Regions from separate parts of the Alteromonas sp. CyTr2 genome, predicted to be linked through region 1. Evidence: predicted binding sites of a transcription regulator. Region 1 holds the regulator's gene; each other region holds the start of a gene.
The links. Region 1 encodes sigma-54, which starts transcription at its own class of promoters, with help from an activator protein. Its sites were predicted from a motif close to GTTGGCACGNNNNTNGNNT; they were not measured.

Region 1 (5,490 bases):
TCATATTGACCAACATAGCGAAGGCAATAATAACGCCAAGCGTATAGTCTTGTTTCCATAGTGCAATGACAGAGGCGATAAGCACTGCCCATATTGCACCGTTTAGAAAACCGATTGATAGCTCTTTTGTGATAAGCCATCGACTGTTACTGGCGTTAACATGGCCTAGTGCCATACCGCGTATAACAAGGGTTAACGTTTGGTTACCGGCTACACCACCCATGCTGGGAACAATGGTATTTAAAATAGCCAATACAGCCAGCTGGCTGAGCGTTGCTTCAAATAGGTCACTCACCATGGCAGCCATGAGCGCTGTCACTAAGTTAACTGCCAGCCATACAGAGCGTCGTTTGGTACTTTGCATAACGGGGGCAAAGGTATCTTCGTCATCATCAAGACCGGCCATACTCATCATAGAGTGCTCGGCGTCTTCACGAATAATGTCAACCACGTCATCGATAGTAATTCGACCTACTAAGCGGTGATTTTCATCAACGACCGGTGCAGAAAGCCAATTATAACGTTCGAAAAGACTCGCCACTTCATCGTCTGGCATATTGACGGGGATGGCTTCCGATTCTTCGTCCATAACGTCAGAGACTTTCTCATCGGTATCGGCAGTAAGTAAACGGGTAACTGGCACAATACCAACGAGGTTGTCAGTTCTATTAACAACGTAAAACGTATCGGTATTTTCTGGCAGCTCGCCTTTCAAGCGAATGTAACGCAAAACCACGTCTATGGTGACATCAGGACGCAAAGTGATGGTGTCTGTGTTCATGATGAAACCAGCGGTTTCTTCACCATAAGACAGTGCCTGTTCTGCGCGAACACGGTCCTGTGCATCCATTGAATCTAGAATGTCTGCCAATACCGGCTCGGGAAGGCTGCTTAGCGTTTCCGCCAAGTCATCGGTATCCATTTCTTCAAGTGCATCAACTACATTGGCAGGAAGCATCTTGGCAATGATACCGTTTCGAACATCGTCAGAGAGTTCTTCTAAAATATCGCCGTGGAAGTCGCCATCAATAAGCTCCCACAGCTCGTCACGAGTTCGGCTGGGGCTAGATTCAAGGATATGGGCAACGTCAGAAGGAGGTAACTCAAGCAGAAGCTTACGTACAGATACAAATTGCCCGTTGGTCAACGCGGCGTTAATTGCGCGTAACTGGGTTTGTACGTATTTAGAAACAAGCGCTTCTGCCATAAGGCGTTATTCCTACAAGCTAAAAGATGAACAATGCAGGCCATTGAGCCTAAGTGGGCGTAGAATATCGCAATTATGATGAGTCTGTCATGATAATTGCGTAGGTTTTGCGCAGGATTTTAAGATAACTGCGCTAAGTGTTGATTAATTCGTCAACGAATAGGGCGGGGATGACTATTCGTCTTCGTTGAACCTACCCTCAATAAGCTCTTCAATGGCAGCAAGGGCATCAACGGCATCATTCCCATCCACTATCACATCAACCTGTTCACCTTGATGGCTTTCAAGCATCATTAATCCCAATACACTGCTTGCGTCTGCTTCTTTATCGCCTTTTTTCAAAATGATCTTTGCGTCGAACTGATTAGCAAGTTTAACTAGTTGGGTCGCCGCTCTTGCATGCAACCCTAACTTATTGACGATAGTTAGCGTTTTTTGAATAGTCATTACTGATTCAGCTCTCTATGGCGAATTTGTACATCAGGGTGTATTTCACTGAAGGTTTTCGACAGGGTCTGTGCGATATAAACCGAACGGTGTTGGCCACCAGTACAGCCAATTGCTACGGTTACGTAACTTCTGTTATTGCGCTCTAAATGAGGCAGCCATGTCGTTATTAAATTCTGAATTTGCCAAATGAACTTGGTCACTACAGGCTGCGACCCCAAAAATACTTCTACTGGTGCGTCTAATCCGGTCAGATGTTTAAGGTCGGGCTCCCAATGGGGGTTAGGTAAAAAGCGCGCGTCAAAAACGTAATCCGCATCTTTAGGGATACCGTGCTTAAAGCCGAAAGATTCAAAAACAAGCACAAGGCGTGAGCTCTTCTTACCCAGAATGCGCTCTCGAATCAATTCAGCCAATTGGTGAATGGTCAGCTTATCGGTATCTAAGTATAAATCTGCTCGTTCTGCGATAGGTGCAAGTAGGGCAGATTCAGCTTTAATCGCCTCAGATAAGGATTTATTGAGCTTAGCAAGGGGATGAAGGCGTCGGGTTTCGCTAAAGCGCTTAACCAATACGTCATCGCTTGCATCAATGTAAACGATGGTCATCGACCACGAAGAAGGCAGGTAGTCTAGTATTTCTACCAAATCGTCAGGATTCTTAGGCAAGTTTCGAACATCAATACTTACCGCTACCTGATCATACTCATCAACAACAGTATGAGTTAGTGTGGGAAGCAAGTTTACCGGGATATTATCAACACAGTAATAACCTAAATCTTCCAATGCGCGAAGTGCGACAGATTTACCAGAACCCGAACGACCACTGATTATGATCAGCTTCACCTAATTTCTCCCTAATACTCTGGTTTTATCGCATACACGTTGTCGAATTACGCGCCTAACTATCAATACTTAGGCGCACAATGATTAATTTAATGCAGAAAGAATTTCGTCGCTTGTCGTTGCGCGACGTATTGCTTTAATCGTTTCTTTGTCGCTTAGTTTGCCAGCCACGGTGGCTAGCGTTTGTAGGTGTCCTTCGGTTTGCTCCTCGGGAACGAGTAGCGCAAAAAAGATGTCTACGGGCTTTTCATCAAGGGCGTCAAAGTCGATAGCTGGCGTGCTGGTTACAACAATTGCTATCACTTTCTCAAGACCCGCTAAACGGCCGTGGGGCAGGGCGATACCATTGCCTATGCCTGTACTACCCATGCGTTCTCGAGCCATTAAACTGTTGAGTACTGTCGCCTGATCGATGTTCTCGTTTTGCTTGGCGGCAATATCAGCGATGATCTCAAGAATTCGCTTTTTACTATTACACTGAACCGCACACTCGGTGCGGTCCAGACTTACGATGGCTTGTATATCCATGCTTTATTAACTACTAATGTTTTTTCAGTTTTTCCTTATGCTTGATTACCTGCCGGTCGAGTTTATCAACCATGCTGTCAATCGCCGCATACATGTCGGTATTTTCTGAGGATGCGAATACTTCAGCGCCACTTAAATGAACGGTCGCTTCGGCTTTTTGATTTAATTTTTCAACGTTCAGGATGACATGCACATTAGAAATGTGATCAAAGTGACGTTCAAGTTTGCTGAACTTCGTATCGACATAATTACGCAAAGAGTCGGTGATTTCGACATGATGACCAGTAAGGTTGATTTGCATATTTCGTCTTCCTTATATTATTAAGCCCGTTTAAATAAGGCTCTTGCGTTGGTTCGACGGCGGGATCGACAACGATTCCCGGTACTTTGCTATTGTTCGCCGGGCAACTTTAATGCCTTGTTCGGCCAACAATGAAGCAATCTTGCTATCACTTAGCGGCTTGCTAGGCTTTTCAGCAGCCACTAATTTCTTGATCAATGCACGAATCGCTGTAGATGAACATTCACCACCAGACTCAGTTGCAACGTGGCTAGAGAAGAAATACTTCAATTCGAAAATTCCACGTGGCGTATGCATATACTTTTGCGTTGTCACACGCGAAATAGTCGATTCGTGCATATCTACCATTTCTGCGACATCATTTAGCACCATTGGTTTCATCATTTCCGGGCCGTGCTCAAAAAAGCCCATTTGTTGCTGCACAATGCAGTTTGCAACCTTCATCAAGGTTTCGTTACGAGATTCAAGGCTCTTAATGAACCACTTGGCCTCTTGCATATGTGAGCGGATGAATTGTGAGTCGCTACTATTCTTGGCACGGCGACTCATTGCAGCGTACTGTTGGTTTACGCTTAATTTAGGCAGACTGTCGGGGTTCAGCTCAACCACCCAACGGCCATTTTTCTTGGTTACTGAGACATCAGGAATAACATACTCAGGCTCTTTAGTAACTAAAGCACTACCTGGGCGAGGATTCAAGGTTTGAAGTAAACGCATTGCTTCGCGTAGCTGATCTTCTTTTAATCGGCTTTTACGCATTAGGGTGCGATAGTCTTTGCTGCTCAGTAAGTCAGAGTACTCTTCAATCAGTTGTTTCGCTTCAGCAAGCCACGGCGTGTCTTCTGAAAACTGACGCAATTGCACCATAAGGCACTCTTGCGGAGAGCGAGAACCTGAACCAATGGGATCAAACATTTGAATGCGTTTAAGAACACATTCAACTTCGTCCATTTCTATCGGCTCTTCCATTTCATCGTCGTTAACTGCTTCTAAAATATCGTCTAGCGTAACGGTTAAATAACCTGACTCGTCAATAGAGTCGATGATTGCTGTAGCGATTGCGCGATCGGTATCCGAGAAATGGGTAAGGCGCATTTGCCAAAGAAGGTGCTCTTGAATATCTTCAGTAGTCTCACCTTGGAAGATTTGCTCGTCGTCATTGGATGGACCCGGAGCAGGCGAAGATGAAGCAGAGTAGTATTCGTCCCATGTGCTGTCGATTGGCAGCTCATCGGGAAGATCGTTTTTCTCAAGTGCATCGCCGGCTTCTAGTGTGTCACTAGATGCAGAAGCAGTGGCCTCAGAGCCGCTGTCATCGTTGTCGATATTGTTCTTTTCTAGTTGCGGCTCGTCGTTACCTTCTTCAACTTCTAATAGCGGATTAGAATCGAGCGCTTCTTGGATCTCTTGTTGAAGATCAAGTGTAGAAAGCTGCAGCAGTTTAATGGCCTGCTGAAGCTGAGGTGTCATGGTAAGTTGTTGGCTAAATTTTAGCTGTAAAGATGGTTTCATCTACGTCTTATTTAAATGCTCTAAATTGAATATACCAGAGCGAAACTGAAAAATGACAATTCGGTTACATTAACTATAGCCTGAATTGTTCGCCTAGGTATACATCCCTTACTTTTTGATTACTTAAAACCTGTTCCGCCGTTCCTTGCGCAATAAGCTCGCCATGACTCACAATGTACGCCTTTTCACAAACATCCAATGTCTCTCGTACGTTATGGTCCGTGATAAGGATTCCAATCCCCCTATCGCGAAGATGTTGTATTATCTTCTTTATATCATTAACTGATATTGGATCAACACCAGCAAATGGTTCGTCTAACAAAATAAATTGCGGTTTTGCTGCCAGAGCGCGGGCAATCTCAACGCGACGGCGTTCGCCCCCTGACAAACTCATCCCAGTACTATTACGTATATGGTTAATATTAAATTCATCAAGTAGCGCATCAGCTTCTTCTTCTTGCTGTTGTGAATTTAAATCTTTACGGGTTTGCAAAATGGCCATGATATTTTCATGCACTGTGAGCTTTCTGAAAATAGATGCTTCCTGCGGTAGGTAGCCAATTCCGCGGCGTGCGCGCTCGTGCATGGGCTGATGAGTTAGCTCATTGTCGTCGATTTCAATCTTGCCTTTATCCAGATTCACTAAACCA
Region 2 (5,490 bases), on a different contig from region 1:
TTAATCATTAGGGGACAATAAAAACGTTCAGCATATAGCGCTTCATGAGAAAAGCCTAAAAGCTACACCTAAAGACAAGCCCAAAAAAGCAAAGCTGACTCAACGAGTTATTGCCTCTCATTTTATCCTTTCTTATTTTTTTCTCTGTTAATTAATTTCTGCTGCGGATGTTTTTTCAAAAGCACATATGTAGCACCAAAGCCTCCGTGCATCGGTTGAGCCGTATGGTAGGCAATGACTTCGTCTAGTTCTCTTAGCCAATGGTTAACATAACTTTTTTTCAAAGCGGGAAAGGGTTTGCTATTTTCACCTGTTCCATGTTTTATGAGCAGTGCACGAACCCCGCGTTCGTGACTAGATTTAATGGTGCTATAAATCAGGTCTCGGCTTTGTTCTAAGGTTTTTCCTGAAAGTGTTACGTTGGCCTCTAATGGATATTTACCAAGGCGAAGTTTTTTAAAAACACCGTCTTGAATACCGGGCTGCTGGAAGTGTATAAAATCATCAGGGGGTACCGGCTTCACACCTTCCATGCTCAGTGGGTTAGCGAGTTTTTCGCGGACGCCTAACTGCCTAGCCGCTCTTTTTTGTTTTTCAGCGAGCGCTTTTTCAGGATCGTGTAATAAAGCCTTATCATCTGAAGCGATTGGTTTTACATCTTGCATTTCTGCAAAAAACGAATCGATATCGTCGTTTTCAAATTGGCTCATATTAATCCCCGTATAAGCTACTTCTCTATCTTTTATACGCTATTTCTGCCCCGTTGGTCTATGGAGCATAACCGCTCGATATATCACCGGGCGCAACGAACAGCAGCACCGTCGATTGCAGTGTAATTATAAAGTGGGGATTAAATTCTAAAAATCATCGTTTAGTAAATGGCACCGGGTTCCGCTAAAGCTTCAATAGCATCCCACTCTTCTTCAGAAAATGGGCACTGCTCAGCTGTTTCGGCACAACTATCAGCGTTATCAGGTGGGGGGAAATCGAAAGTCATAATGCTCTCCTGTTTTGAAGAGTATTACTTAAATTGGCTAAATTACAACCAAAGTATAATAAATTCTTCAATATTACAGGCGACGGTGTGTATAAGCATCTTTACTAAAAAGCAGAAACGTTGCGCAATTAATGGCGTCCCCAGCTGGAATCGAACCAACATCTAAGCCTTAGGAGGGCCTTGTTTTATCCATTAAACTATGGGGACCTAATGCGTAGGGAGTTTTATTATACGTAGTTCGGGAAAATACGAAACCCTTTGTCAACAAGGTGCAGCGCTATGAGAAGAACGTCTCTGTCACTGACGTGAAAGTAATGTGCCCATGGCCTGGTTTTCTAATGCATATAAAAAACCCTCGTAGATACGAGGGCTTTGGCTATGGTCAGCGTATTTTTAAATATCAAAGTGTACCGCTAGTCTCGTAAATCTAAAGAGCAGTGTATGGGGATTGTTCAATTTGATAATTTTATATGCCGCTGTTGGATAAAACAGCATGTTTTGTTGAACAAAATCCCTACGATAGTTTGGATTCTAACAAAAACGAATTGAAGTAAAAGATTATAGTTACACTTTATTCAATGCTTGAAGTAATTGATGTTCGATACATTTCCAAAGGCAATTATTTCACTTAGATGACGAAAGTACTATATAAACTGGGAACTCTAAACTGTTTAAGGCAGATCGAGAAAGACTATTTTTTTACTACAAAATCGTGTTCTTGAATGTTTGCGATAATTCCTGCACCTTCGTTTACTACTAGAGACGAATTACCGTAGGCACTACTCACTACAAATTTGCCAGGATATAGCGAGTACTGTAAGTATTTACGGCCACGGTTATCGACAATCTCTTTAGCTTGATAAAGGTATAGTTCATCTTTTTCAGAAATGCCATTGTCTCTGCCTAACGATACAGAAATTTTATCGCCGGCAACATTAATCACTCTACCTGTCATTGGCTGGCATGCAGTGGCTTCTTTTATGTCTTCAATCGCTTCTGCTATTGTCGCGTTGACAGTTTGCCCATAAAGCGACTGCCAAAACTTCGTCGAAAATTCATCTACATCTTCGAATCTGTCGAATGTCCATTCTCCTTGATTCTGATAAGACTTAGTCAACAACAGGCCTCCATTAATGCCGTCATAAACTTGAATGGTCATAGCAAAGGAGCGTCGAGAAGTACCCTCACGCCACGGTGTAAAAACCGAAGCCTCTTCCCGTGTCACGCTTAAATCATCTATCATGCCCACCAGCACAAATTGAGTATTACTTTGCGCTGAAAGCGTGCGTACATTTTGGTCAGTATATCGACTGTCAAATTTTGCAGTATGTGGCGCGATATAGATAATATCTAGGTTTTCAGTTTTATTTCGCATGGCCTGCGCTAACTGATGGGTGAATGAAGCATCGAAGTTGGGAATATTACCCTGTGTTAGTTGCGCTCTGTTACGTACCCTGAAATGTGTGGTAGCGAAATGTTTCTGGTCATTTTGTGCGGCACACACTTTTCCTCTTGGAAAAATGTCAGCGCGAATACTTACCGTAATCACATCGCCGCTATAAACTTCATCAACCAGTTCCAGTTGTTCAACTTCGCCGGTAGAGCGAATGGTCATCTCTTCATTTTTAAGAAGACCATTTGTAAGCTTGGCGACGCTATGAACTGATGCGCCTGCAAAAAGCATGGCTTGCTTAAGTGCCTCTTGGGTAGCCGCATGTCTGGCAGTTTCTTTATCACCATTTCGCACCACAGCCTGTCCTGTAGCCTCGTACCACACGGCATTTGCTTGCCCAACGAAAAATGCAAACAGGCAAATTACCGCCACGACAGCATTTAAAATAGTTACCAGCGTTGTTTTGCTAATATATCGCACCGCACACCTCTGGAGGTTGTTGTCTAACTGCGCTATGCAAAGCGCCCGGTTTATAAGGCGAAGTATGCGAAAAGAGTGCCAATTGATGTGGTTTGGTCTTCATTAAATCAATCGGGCGCATATCTTGCACATATCTTGCAACGCGTATCTTGCTAAAGGTTTGTAAAAAGCGTCAGTTTAAATACGTCAAAATCTGCTACCGCGAGTATGGCGGTATCTCGTAGTTACAAAGCTGCCACCGACGAGAGCAGCATAACTACACATTTGATTTTATTAATAATGCAATTTGGAAATGAAACTATGTGCTTGAAAAAAATACATAAATCAAAATCGCTGCTGCTGTCTTGCTTTCTTGGTTTAGCAATAAGCACTGGTGGATGCGGCATTATTGATAAACACGTTGAGTGGGAAACAATAGAACCAGAAAGCTATCCCGTGCTCAAGGCGGTAGGCTATGCGCCAATTTCTTCTCAGCATGGCGAAAGCGACAGCATGAAGCTTATATTGGCGATGAAAGCGTCAAAATTAGATGCATACCGAGAGCTAACTGAACAAGTCTATGGTCAAAAAATTGAAGGCAATCAGTCTCTGTCTCACTTGGTTATAGATAGCGAAACATTGCGAGCATCTGTAGAGGGGGTCATTAGAGGCGCTGAAGTCGTAAAAGCCTATCCGGTAGGTGAAGATACATACGTCACCGAACTCGCTTTAGATATGCAGCAGGTTTACGATATATATCTGTCGACCGCAAAACCGCGCCGAGTAAAGGATGTTAAGTATTATTAAACGATAGCGAAAGGGGTGTTTGCGCAAGTGGCTGTATCGTGAAGTCTTAAAACATGCGCAAATACACAGAGGTATAATTTACTTTTACCGGTTAAGGCTTAATGGTTAAAGCTCGCTGAGTGAGGTTTACTGAAATCGCAAAAAAATTAGGCGCTCACTCCCGACCCTAAAGTCCCGCCTTTCGGCTTTCCTTTTTTGTCATAGGTGAGCGATTCTTTGGCACGAACTTCCATCATCAAGTTACGTAAGTGTGTGAGGCGTAGCTGTCCTTGCTCTACGGCTTTTTGATTGACCTGCGTGCGGTATTTGCAATCGTCCAGAAGTTTCTTTGCATTAGCCATTAATGCATCATCTTCTTCTGACATTGAGCCTTGATCGCTAATTGTGCGCTCAATGCTTCCATCGAGAGCCTGAATAGACGTTAACAGTGCTGTCTTTTCGTCTAACAAATTCATTAAAGATTCGGCGTCTCGCGAACTGATAAGTTGCAATTCTTTTTCAAGCAATACGGCAAGTGAAGACAGTTGCTCCACTTGCTTTATTAGTGCTTGTGTCAATTGGCTTGCTTGTTCAGTCACGTTAGCTCTCTTCTGGTTAGTTACGAGTTTTGTCGCTCATTATTTAGCGCCAAAAATCTCACCTTCTAGTTTTGCAATCTTGTTGGCAAGCACTTCAGGATTAACTTTATACTCGCCACTTTGAATCGCTCGCTTAAGGCGATCGACTTTATCTTGGTTCACAGGCGCTTCCGAACCTTTCTTCTGAACCTGGTTGAGCTGCTGAGCAGATTGCGTCAACGATACAGAATCCTGACGCGGAACTGATGCGGTTTGCGCAGCCTGTGTTGATGCCTGCTGTGGAGATTGCTGCGTTTGGTTTTGCTGCGCAACCTTTCCATTATCAACGGGTGTTTTAGGTAACCCATTGTTTATATTATTAATTGCCATAATTAGTCCTCACTACTTTTTCGCCTCTGTAAAGTATATCGGCCTTTTGGCTAATTTCTTTAGCTAAATTGTGAACAAAAAAGTAGATATTCGCTGCGTCGTTTATAAGTGTATCACGACTTCTTCAGGGCTTGCGACTCTTGCTATCACCGCCTTTTGGCTACTGGCATTAATTACCTTAATATTGTCACCAACGACACCGTCTTGCTGAGCGATTCCGGCTGTTTTCACTTCCATACCTGCTACCTCAGCAGTTATGGTAATTCTGTCGCCTTTGCACACAAAGCATAGCATATTTGACTGTATAGCTTGTCCGTCAGTCACTCGGCGTTTTATTCTAGCCCCAATAAGCGCTTCTAGCTCAGTAAATGCGGTATAGCGTAATCGTCTTACATCAACTTTTGCCAGAGACAGATTCGATGATGTCAGTACGGTTCCTGGACTTATTGCGCCTTGAGTGACAACAATTTCTTTGGTACGCGTTACTTGCCCGCTGGTGAAAAGGTACCATTCATTATTTCTGCAGCTCACTCTAACTGATATATACGATTGGCTCAGCGCTTCTTGCGACGCATTGTATTCGAACCCAGTTGGGCAGTCAGGAATATTTATCCTATCGTCTATCTTCACAATAGACACATCAATGCTAGTATCCTGCGTATTATCAGCAAGTTGAGTTATTAGGTATTGTTTTGCGCCTTCTTCAACCTGTTTGTGATTGGTTTGTGTCGCCAAGCAGTTCATAGAAAGCACACTGAAAACGGTCAATGACAGTAATCGTGTGAATGTAAGGCGCGTTTTGGCGTTCATATTTTTCATCATGACTTTTCGTGTTCAGTTTACAAGTTATTGACTATGCTTAATACGGCCGGTTTGCTTAGTGCAAA
Region 3 (5,490 bases), on a different contig from region 1:
AACCGTCAAAATAGCTGACGGCACCGAGCAGCAGTTAACCCAGGAAGATTTCTTCTCAATGTTAACTGAGCAGTTAGCCAATCAGGATCCCACTGCACCCGTTGATAACGATCAAATGGTAGCGCAGATGACATCATTTACGATGGCAGACGGTATTTCCCAACTTAACGAAAAGTTTGAGTCGTTTGCAGCTTCAATGACATCGAATCAAGCGTTACAAGCTTCTAGTCTTATCGGGCAAAACGTGCTGGTTCAAGGTAACGTGGGTTATATGGCCAATGAAGGCGATGGCATTTCGGGTGTCATCGTGAATGAAAAAACAGTTCAGAATATGACGATCACTATTGAGAACCAGTTTGGTGAAGTCATAAAAACCATTGATGCAGGCACACAAAGCGCTGGCAACATTGAGTTTGAATGGGATGGCAAAGATAAGCATGGCAACCAGATGGCACCGGGTGAATATGTTATCAGTGCCACTGGCGAGTTGAATGGAGAAGGTGTTCAGCTGAATACCGCCGTTAATCGCCATGTTGGAAGTGTAAGCTTGGCTGGTAGTGGTCAAGGCGTAATTTTGAATTTGGATGGTGATGTCAGTATCAATCTTGATGACGTCATTCAAATCGGCAGTTAGTAGGAGAATCAATAATGTCTTTTAATATTGCACTGAGTGGCGTATCAGCCGCACAAAAAGATTTGGATGTAACCGCCAACAACATCGCAAACGTAAATACAGTTGGCTTTAAAGAATCTCGCGCTGAATTTGGCGATGTTTATGCGGCATCACTGCTTTCAGGTGGTAAAACTAAAGTAGGTGACGGTGTACTCACTCAAGAAGTTGCTCAGCAATTTTCTCAAGGTAGCCTTCAGTTTACCAATACCTCGCTCGATTTGGCGATCACAGGTAATGGTTTCTTTGCGACAGTACCTGAAATTACGTCTCGCGACTTCTCGTTCACACGTGCGGGTCAGTTCAAGTTAGATAGCGACAATTTCGTGGTTAACAGTAACGGCGATAACTTATTGGGTTTCCCCGTTAACTCTGATGGTACAAGTGCCTCGGTAGCACTTAGTACTACAGAGCCAGTACGTATCCCAGATTCTTCGGGTTCTCCCGCACAAACCACAGAAGTTGACATTCGAATGAACTTGCCTGCTGGTGATGCAGCCCTAGATCCACAAGATTTTGACCCTGAAGATCCGCTTACCTACAACGCAGCAACATCGGTAACCGTTTACGATTCGTTAGGTGATAGTCACGTAATGACCTATTACTTCATAAAGGATGCGACACCGGGTGTTGATAATGAGTGGTATGTTGCTACTGCAATCGATGACACGCTAGTTGATATGACAGATTCAGCGGGTAATGACACAGACCCAGCAACAGCAGTAAATAGTGTCGGTGGTAACACTGGTAACGCCGTAACAGCATCTAAACTCATCTTCTCTCAAGGCGGTGATTTCGCTGGTATGGAAACGCCTGATGGCCTACCTACACTTGATTTCAAAATGGAAACAGAAGCGCTAGGCGCAGGTATTCTTGCTAATGGCTCAGATCCTACGCAGCAAATAAGTATAGATTTCAACCTCGATGTTAATAGCGCTACGCCTAATGAGCCGACTCAGTTCGCCTCTGCGTTCGAGGTTACATCATTAGAACAGGATGGTTTGCCTGTAGGTCGATTGACGGGTATCGATATCGGTCCTGACGGCCTGGTTCGTGCAACGTTCTCTAATGGTACGTCTGAACCTATTGTTCGTGTCGCTTTGGTTCGCTTTTCTAATGAACAAGGCCTAACTCAAGAGAGCAGTACTCAGTGGAAGGAAAGTATTCTTTCTGGTGAGGCACTAGCGGGTGAAGCAACAACTGGTACTTTCGGCGAAATTAACTCTTCGGCGCTAGAACAAGCTAACGTTAACCTTACCACTGAGCTCATCGATATGATTATCGCTCAGCGTAACTTCCAGGCAAACTCGCGTGCGCTTGAAGTGAACAACTCGCTAAACCAGACTATCCTTAACATTCGATAGTTTGCAGTAAGCTACATTAGCAGATTGCTAAGCGGCAAATTTTAGGCGCGGAAAACCGTACCTATTTGACCCGATTTAGAAAGGTCGCAACAATGCGACCTTTTTATTTTTCTATATATATCAATTCAATACCGCCCTTATTTTTCAATTGCACTAAATATCCACAGATTGGCACTGCCTTTGCAAAATCTTGTTTAAGGTTTAATCAGAGTCAAAAGTCAGTCATGGACAAACTTCTCTATATTTCAGCAAGTGGCGCCTCCCAAGACCTACTAGGAACAGGGATTAGGGCCAATAACTTGGCTAATGCACAGACAACGGGATTCAGAGCGCAGTTAGAGCAGGCAAGGTCAATGCCGGCCTACGGCGAAGGTTTGCCGACTCGCGTGTTTTCCATGACAGAAAGTCCGTCGAATAATTACGAGTCGGGCCCGATGATTAAAACAGATCGCGATTTAGACGTAGCCATTCAAGGTGATGGTTGGTTCGCTGTACAAGATCAAAATGGTCAAGAAGCGTACTCGCGTGATGGAAATTTCAAGTTAGGCGATGACGGAATTTTGACAGATATCCACGATCGCGTCGTGCTTGGTGACAATGGGCCAATATTCCTTCCTGTTCCTTTAGATAACCTCAATATCGCCGCCGATGGCACGTTGTCGATGAGACAGTTAGGTGCCCCTGCCAATGTTATTGAAGAAGTGGGGCGACTTAAATTAGTTAGTCCAAACTATGCAGACATGGAACGTGGCAATGACGGCTTATTTAGAATGGAAGATGGCTCAATAGCGCCAGCCAATGCCAACGTAAAAGTAATGTCGGGCATGCTTGAAGGTTCCAACGTTAATGCTGTTGACGAAATGGTGGACATGATAAGTCTGCAGCGTCACTACGAGCTTCAAGTCAAAATGATGAAGCAAGCAGAAGAGCTTGATACTCGCGGTAATCAGCTACTACGCATCCTGTAAAAGAATTTTTATCACCGTTGCCCTATGAGCAACGTCGGAGGTTAACATGCATCCAGCACTATGGATAAGTAAAACCGGACTAGACGCCGCACAGACTGATGTGGCCGTGGTGTCTAACAACCTAGCAAACGCATCAACAGTGGGCTTTAAAAAAGACCGCGCGGTGTTTGAAGATTTGCTTTATCAGAATATCAATCAGCCAGGCGGTCGTTCGTCAGCCGACACAGAGCTACCTTCTGGGCTTATGCTTGGTTCAGGCTCGAAGGTCGTAGCTACTCAAAAAGCACATACGCAAGGTAACCTGTTAACCACTGAAAACGCGCTTGATATGTCAATTCAAGGTCGTGGTTACTTTGAAATATTGCAGCCCGACGGCACCATAGCATATTCGAGAAATGGTCAGTTTTCACTGAACGACCAAGGCCAAATTGTTACATCCGGCGCGGGTTTTTTGCTTCAGCCTGAAGTGGCTATTCCCGAAGATGCGCAACAAATCACAATTTCTCAAGATGGTGAAATTAGCGTGAGCATACGGGGCCAAGCTGAACCGCAGGTACTCGGTCAGCTTAATATTTCTGACTTTGTTAACCCAACCGGATTACAACCAACCGGACAAAACCTTTATGTAGAGACAGCGTCAAGCGGTGCGCCTATTCAGGGGATCCCTGGTCTGCAAGGTTTGGGTTATATCTCACAAGGCACGTTGGAAACGTCTAACGTAAACGTGACCGAAGAGTTAGTAAACCTTATCGAAAGCCAGCGCTTGTATGAGATGAACTCAAAGGTTATCTCATCGGTCGACCAAATGCTTGGTCAGGTTATTCAGCAACTTTAGTAGGTAGCATCATGCGTATTTTAGGTTTATCTGCTGCACTTCTGATACTTGGCGGTTGCGCCAGTACAAACGAGCCTCCCGTTCAGGCAAACGACCCGTCGTTTGCACCGGTAGTGCCAGATTACCCGCGTGAAACGGTAGTAGAAGATGGCTCGCTTTTTCGTTCGCAGCTTGCTAACAACTTATATTCTGACGTTACCGCAAGAAGAGTCGGTGACATCATCACTGTAACGTTAAGCGAGAATACCCAAGCGAGCAAATCAGCCGACACTAGCACAGCGAAAGATTCAAACGTCAATCTAAACCCTATAACCGGGCTAGCTGGGCAAGCGATAAATATTGGCGGAGAGTCCGTACAATTGGGAATAAGTTCATCCCGAGATTTCTCCGGTGATGCCACAGCTAACCAAAGCAACAGCTTAAACGGCGCTATCTCCGTTACTGTGGTCGACGTACTTCCTAACAGCAACCTTGTTATTCGTGGCGAAAAGTGGCTAACCCTGAATCAGGGCGATGAATATATCCGTCTTACCGGCATCATTCGTCCGGCAGACATTAGTCCCGAGAATGAAATCGTGTCCACTAAGGTTGCAAATGCGCGTATCCAATATTCGGGTACGGGAAGTTTTGCGCGAGCACAAGAAAAGGGTTGGTTAACCAAGTTCTTTGATTCTGCTTGGTGGCCTCTTTAGGTTTTAGGATAGGAGAGTGAACATGCGTTTGTTTTCAGTAGTATTAGCCGTTTTCACAATGCTTTTATCTTTACAGGCAGGTGCGCAGCGCATTAAAGATGTAGCGAGTATTCAAGGCGTACGTAGTAACCAATTAGTGGGATATGGTCTTGTTGTAGGTTTGCCTGGAACGGGTGAACAAAGCCCTTTTACCGAACAAAGTTTCAGAACCATGCTGCGCAACTTTGGTATCAGTCTTGACGCTAACACCAAGCCAAAAATACGAAACGTGGCCGCAGTGGCGGTACACGCCGACCTGCCTGCTTTTGCAAAACCCGGACAAACCATTGATATTACGGTTTCTTCAGTTGGCGAGGCGGCCAGTCTTCAAGGCGGAACGCTGCTCCAAACGTTTCTTCGCGGTGTTGACGGTAAAGTCTACGCTGTAGCGCAAGGCAGCTTAGTCGTGAGCGGGTTTGGCGCACAAGGCGGTGATGGCTCTCGTATTGTTGTTAATACGCCAACGGTAGGAAGAATTCCAAACGGTGCGATGGTAGAGCAATCTGTACCAACAGGCTTTGCCAATGGCGACACGTTAACGCTTAACCTCCATTATCCAGATTTCTCAACAGCCAAGTCGCTTGCAGATACGATCAACGAGCGCTTAGGTGCACAGCCGGAAAATGGCTACGTTATTGCTAAGCCCATTGATGCAGCGTCTGTTCGCGTGTCGGCCCCGCGAGACGTCGGTCAGCGCGTGGGCTTTTTGGCTACCTTAGAAAACTTCGAATTTACACCAGCTGATGCGCCAGCGCGTGTGGTAATAAACAGCCGCACAGGCACCATTGTTATTGGCAGTGACGTTCGCTTGTTACCAGCAGCAATTACTCACGGCGGGCTAACGGTGACCATCTCTGAAAATCAGCAAGTTTCTCAACCTAACGCGTTTGGTGAAGGGCAAACTGCCGTTACCACTCAGTCG
Region 4 (5,490 bases), on a different contig from region 1:
TGCAGCAACTATAAAACCATAGTCGGTACCTACTGCATCATACTCAACACCTACCCATACAAGACCAGACACAACTGCCGCAGCAGCCGGACTTGCTAGCCCTTGAAAGAAACGCTTATCTGCAATACCCACCTGTGTATTAAAACGGGCCAAGCGAAGCGCTGCACCTGCTACATATATAAAGGCAGCTAACCAGCCTAACTTGCCAAGTTCAGTTAACCCCCAATTGTAAGCAACAAGTGCAGGCGCTACGCCAAAAGAAACCATATCGGCCATAGAGTCAAATTCAGCACCGAAGTCGCTTTGCGTGTTCGTCATTCTTGCCACACGCCCATCTAAACCATCAAAGATCATAGCGACGAAGATAGCTACTGCGGCGGCTTCGAACCTGCCGTTCATTGATGAAACCACAGCAAAGAAACCAGAAAACAACCCTGCCGTTGTTAATAAGTTGGGAAGTAAGTATATCCCTTTACGTTTTTGATCAGACATATGTCCTCATACTTCTACATATACAATTGCACTAATTATTTCATAGATATGCAGGAACGCATAGCAAAGTAAAAAGACTGCCTCGTTCCTTTACATAACGCCGTTGCAAAACGTTATTAGCTTTGCATTGATTACACGTACTCCTACCACAATGCCGGCGCTTGGCTTCTACTTATTCAGGACCGCGTATGCTCACGATTAAACAAACAACTAATAACTAGGTATACGGTTACATACCTTAAATAGCTCACCGTTCATATATCATACAAGTCCATGTTGAAATTAGGTACTACCAAGTTTGTGTTCGCATAATGTGCGCACACATCACTCGGCGTGTACTTGAAGTGCTTTGCGCTTCATATTTAGGAAAGCAATTATGCGAACGCTACAAAAAACGTTTTCTTTGCAAACTGTACTATTACTTTCCACAGCTTTGCTATCTACCCTGAGTGCTAATTCAGCATTCGCTACCTACTATAAAAAGCAAAGTTATTCTCACTGTGGGTCATCGAGCCAAAGCAACGAACAAAGCAATATATGTAACTCTCCGTTGGGAGAATACACCTACGATCTAGTCGATGACAAAGTGACACAAACCAATCAGACGAATAATTCCTTTGTTCAAATAGACGGATTAAATATTAGTATGTCCGCCTTTTCTGACACACAAGGAGTTACCGGCGAAACAGTCGTTGGCGCCAAGTTAGAAAAAATCTCAGATAAATGGGCTTACGGCATAACAAACAATGATGAAGCGTACTATCGTGGCGACGCTGACCACGCTATTGACAATATCAACTATTACTCTCAAGGTAGCGCGAACGCTTATTATAGTGGTATGACTAACGTAGAACGTGACTATGACTTCGTGTTGTTATCTTTCGACTCTGCGGTGACACTAACGGGCGCAAGTTTTTCATGGCTTTACAGTGGCAGCGACAGCCAAGTATCTGTTGCAGCACTAAGTAATACTTCGAAACTAACCTCAGGTGTTAACACGTGGAGCGATATTGTCACTAACGCCTTAACTTCAGCCTCATTTGATATTGAAAACTGTGAATATTTAGATCACCGCGCTGACTTTACTTTCACTGAGTCCGCTCAATATTGGTTGGTTGGCGCTTATAACACCGTATTCGGAAATATTGGCGGCCATGTAGGTAATGATGCCTTTAAGCTTGCTAATGTTGGCTTCTCTGTAACAGAGTCTGCCGGTACGCCAACGCCAACAGAAGTTTCTGAACCTGGCACCATTGGCTTACTCATGGCTTGTTCACTTCTCGTGATGTGGCGTCGCAAAAAATCCATTTGAAGAAATTAGACTTTAGATCACTGACAGATTGAAAAATCTGTCAGTTTTTTTTACTTGGGCATCTAAAGAACCAGAAAAATAACTTTAAAATCATACGCTTAAATATTGGCACACAAAATGCTTGATAACTTATTATCTGTAGTTTTAAGTTGTATAAGCCTATGAAGTCGATACTAAAATTTTCCATTACCACCGCTACCTTTTTAGCCCTAGCAAGCAATTCTGTTTTTGCTTCATCCAGTGACAACAAAAGATATGACTTGATGTCTCATTCTGAGAATAGTGTCCTTTCAAGTGATGGTGTAGTAATAGATGGCGTCAATGTCAAATTGTCTGCCTGGACTTACATTGACTACTCTACAGACTGGGAAAGAAGAAACGGTAGCTGGACGCAACTCTCTAGTTCAAACGTTAAAAGTTTCGATGAGTCTAATGCTCAATTCGTAGGCCAGCCAAACCTTAACTACGACTATGGATATGGCGTGCAAAATAGTCACGAAGCTACTGGTGCCCACCAAACTATAGACAACCTATTTGATTATGACTCCGATGACAACTGGCATACCGCACAAGGGAATCGTACGTTTGACTATATTCTCTTTTCATTTGATAAAGCGGTAAGCCTGAATAGTGTTGAGCTTGGATGGCACGCGGGTAGTGGGCAACAGCTTTCAGTAGCTGCGTTATCCGGTGCTAATTTGGAGAACAACTCGTGGACCAACATTGTTCAGAAAGACTCTTTAGGTAAAGCTATCTCTTCATCATTCAATATAGCTGGCGATCAATACAATGGCGTAGCCAATGTGAGCGACGCTTTTAGAAATGAATTCTCAAATTTGTGGTTAGTTGGCGCTTACAATAAAATCTTTGGAAATATTGGTGGCTCTGACTCAAACGACAAATTCAAATTAAGCGCTTTGTCATTTGATGTTCAGAATACTCCACCTCCAACACAAGTTAGTGAGCCTGGCGCCCTAGCACTGATGGGGTTGGGTTTAGGTCTTGTTCTTTATAGACGTAAGCGCCGCGTTTAATTGTTTAAAAACGCTTAGAAAACACGTATCTTTAGAAGGTGGCTTAGGCCACCTTTTTTTATGCTATTTTTAAGCCAGCGGCTAGGCTAAGTTTCGAAGGTATATATGGATTTTTTTAATAATAAAAAGCGTGTTGTACAACGCGCTATTGTCTCTGCAGTTGCCTCATCATTAATCGCTTTTAACAGTTTTGCTTCTACGTCAGAAGACTACGAAAAAGCACTGACCGCGTTTAATCAAAACGAATACGACGAAGCCTATATCCACCTTAAAAACAGCTTACAAAAAGATCCTGAAAACCTTGCTGCAAAAATCCTAATGGGCGAAATACTGCTTATTAATGGCTACTTAACTGCAGCAGAAATGGAGTTTGTAGAAGCGTTGGAAATGGGTGCAGATATCAACCTTCTGGCAGAGCCTCTCGGCAACACTTGGTTGTTTTTGAACAGGTACCAAGAAATTGTAGACTTCTCTGATCTAAACAAACTGTCAGGTGATGCTGAGCGCGAGTGGCTGATGATACGTGCAACTGCATGTATTAGACTGCAAGACGAGTCGTGTGCCCTACGTGATTACAATACAATTGTTTCACGCACGCCTAATTTTGTACCTGCAATAAATGGCTTAGCCTCCATAGCTCTTCAAAATGAAAATTTATCCAAAGCGACCTCGCTTATAAATAAAGCTATGTCGTTAGAACCAGAAAATGCAATAACATGGCGACTGAAGGGGCAACTCGCATACCGACAGGGTGATACAGACGCTGCAACCGCACACTTACAGAAAGCGCTGACTTTTAATCGAGACGATCCCATTGCATTACGGAATCTTGTTGATTTGTATTTAGAAGCGAAAGACTACGACACGGCAAAACTGTTCGTAGATGAGATAATCCAAGATACACCCAATGATCCGCTCGCCATTTTACTTAATAGCTGGTTACAAAGCAGAGACAACCAGCAAGCTATCGATAACGAAAAACTAAAAGAACTTAACGACTTCATGGCTCAACTGGATCCTGAGCTTATTACCTCACAGCCCATGTTGCTTTACATAAGTGGTTTAACTAACTTCTTTAATAACAACATGGAGACAGCCGCGAAAGATTTTAACGCTTATCTGCAACAAGAGCCTGATGACTTACAGGCGGTATTGATGTTGAGCCAAGTTTACATGGCGACTCAACAAGATAAGCAGGCCCTTGCCCTGCTTGAACGTCATCAGGATGCGTTAATGGAAGACCCAGACTCAGCACTGCTTTTAGGTGACTTATTTATTCGCCAAAACAAAGCGTTTAAAGCCGAGCGACTTTTGCAAAATCTTGAATATAAATACCCGAATGAAAACAAGCTCCAGCTATTTAAGATTAAATTAATGGCTGCTAGAGGTAAGCAAGATGAAGCGCTATCTATTCTTGAAAATAACTTATCTACCTACAAGGATAATGCCGGCTTTCTTTTCACTTATTCATTGATGAATTTACAAGCTCAGCAGTTTAAGAATGCATTAAAAGGCGCTGACTTACTAAGCGCTTTGTTTCCAAACGAAGCAGAAGTTTTCAATCTTAAAGCCGGTATATTGATTAGACAGGGTCGATTAGAAGAAGCCAAGATCAACATAGAAAAAGCGCTAGCGCAAAACCCGACGCTTTTCCCTGCGAAATTCAATTTAGCAGCCACGGAAAGCCGTTTAGGAAATGTCGATAAATCTAACCTGCTAGTAGAAGAGTTACTTGCTCTGTCTCCCCAACATAATGAAACGCTGATGCTGAAAGCGTTCAATTTAAGCAAAGCAGGAAATCTAGAAGAAGCTAAGCAAATTTATCTCGATATATTGACGCTCACGCCTTCAAATACTGGAGCGAGAGAGCGCGTTTCATCTTTGTATCAACAACAAGGCGACACAAAAAATGCGCTCTATCACTTAGACCTCTTAATCAAAGACGATTTCGACAACGCCGATTATCTCCTTCGAAAAGCAGCGCTTCAGTTAGAAGCAGGTCAACGTGCCGATGCAGAAAAAACGCTAAGTATTGTGAGGAATTTTATCAATGACGATGCCGGCAAGCTTATCGCATATGCTGATCAAGCTCGAAGTGTTGATAATGATGAAAACGCCTTAGACGCCATGGCCCGAGCGTATGAAATAGCGAATACAAGTACGTTTGTCACGTTGCGTTATGTGAGCCTACTGCTCGACATGCAAAACAACGACAAAGCACAATCATTGCTAACAACCATTCCCACAAACCAACAACAAAATCCGGTTTATTATTTCTTGAAAGGCCGATTGGCAGCAAATAAGGGAAACAGTGAACGTGCTATCAAAGAGTTTGAAAAAGCGTTAGATGTAGACGCTACTTTTGCACAGGCTTTTGTTGCCATTTACAACTACGCACTGAACGATCAGTTTGTCGATGTATTCTTGAATACGGCAAGAAAACTGGTGAGCGAGAATGAAAACAATCTGCTGGCAAAAAACCTGTTGGCGCAATACTTATTTTTCATTCAAGAGTTCGATGAGTCGATAGCGCTTTACAAGGAGCTTGTTGAGCAACCAAACTTACTCAACCCTGCTGAGGCTTACAATCGCCTAGCGATCATGCATATCGAGAAATCGCTAGTCACTGCAAAAAACTATGCACGTCAGGCC

Region 2: QME20_RS04715 (flagellar assembly protein T N-terminal domain-containing protein) is a predicted target of sigma-54. The motif match lies at 2,935-2,953, and genes of this name have one in related genera.
Region 3: QME20_RS04770 (flagellar basal body rod protein FlgF) is a predicted target of sigma-54. The motif match lies at 2,202-2,220, and genes of this name have one in related genera.
Region 4: xdp1 (exosortase-dependent surface protein XDP1) is a predicted target of sigma-54. The motif match lies at 1,909-1,927, and genes of this name have one in related genera.

What each region holds. Positions count from the first base shown of each region.
Region 1 is NZ_CAMZMZ010000021.1:13,995-19,484, reverse strand. Features, by position in the region: gene mgtE (magnesium transporter) at 1-1,207, opposite strand, end outside; gene QME20_RS12140 (HPr family phosphocarrier protein) at 1,382-1,654, opposite strand; gene rapZ (RNase adapter RapZ) at 1,654-2,499, opposite strand; gene ptsN (PTS IIA-like nitrogen regulatory protein PtsN) at 2,584-3,027, opposite strand; gene hpf (ribosome hibernation promoting factor) at 3,041-3,328, opposite strand; gene QME20_RS12120 (RNA polymerase factor sigma-54) at 3,359-4,840, opposite strand; gene lptB (LPS export ABC transporter ATP-binding protein) at 4,914-5,490, opposite strand, start outside.
Region 2 is NZ_CAMZMZ010000005.1:43,895-49,384, forward strand. Features, by position in the region: gene smrA (DNA endonuclease SmrA) at 123-710, opposite strand; gene QME20_RS04705 (hypothetical protein) at 872-997, opposite strand; tRNA gene QME20_RS04710 (tRNA-Arg) at 1,130-1,204, opposite strand; gene QME20_RS04715 (flagellar assembly protein T N-terminal domain-containing protein) at 1,689-2,870, opposite strand; gene QME20_RS04720 (LPP20 family lipoprotein) at 3,171-3,656, shown strand; gene flgN (flagellar export chaperone FlgN) at 3,803-4,234, opposite strand; gene flgM (flagellar biosynthesis anti-sigma factor FlgM) at 4,274-4,603, opposite strand; gene flgA (flagellar basal body P-ring formation chaperone FlgA) at 4,706-5,422, opposite strand.
Region 3 is NZ_CAMZMZ010000005.1:52,515-58,004, forward strand. Features, by position in the region: gene flgD (flagellar hook assembly protein FlgD) at 1-634, shown strand, start outside; gene flgE (flagellar hook protein FlgE) at 649-2,034, shown strand; gene QME20_RS04770 (flagellar basal body rod protein FlgF) at 2,259-3,002, shown strand; gene flgG (flagellar basal-body rod protein FlgG) at 3,049-3,837, shown strand; gene flgH (flagellar basal body L-ring protein FlgH) at 3,849-4,529, shown strand; gene QME20_RS04785 (flagellar basal body P-ring protein FlgI) at 4,552-5,490, shown strand, end outside.
Region 4 is NZ_CAMZMZ010000061.1:793-6,282, forward strand. Features, by position in the region: gene pssA (CDP-diacylglycerol--serine O-phosphatidyltransferase) at 1-492, opposite strand, end outside; gene xdp1 (exosortase-dependent surface protein XDP1) at 869-1,804, shown strand; gene xdp1 (exosortase-dependent surface protein XDP1) at 1,966-2,838, shown strand; gene prsT (XrtA/PEP-CTERM system TPR-repeat protein PrsT) at 2,944-5,490, shown strand, end outside.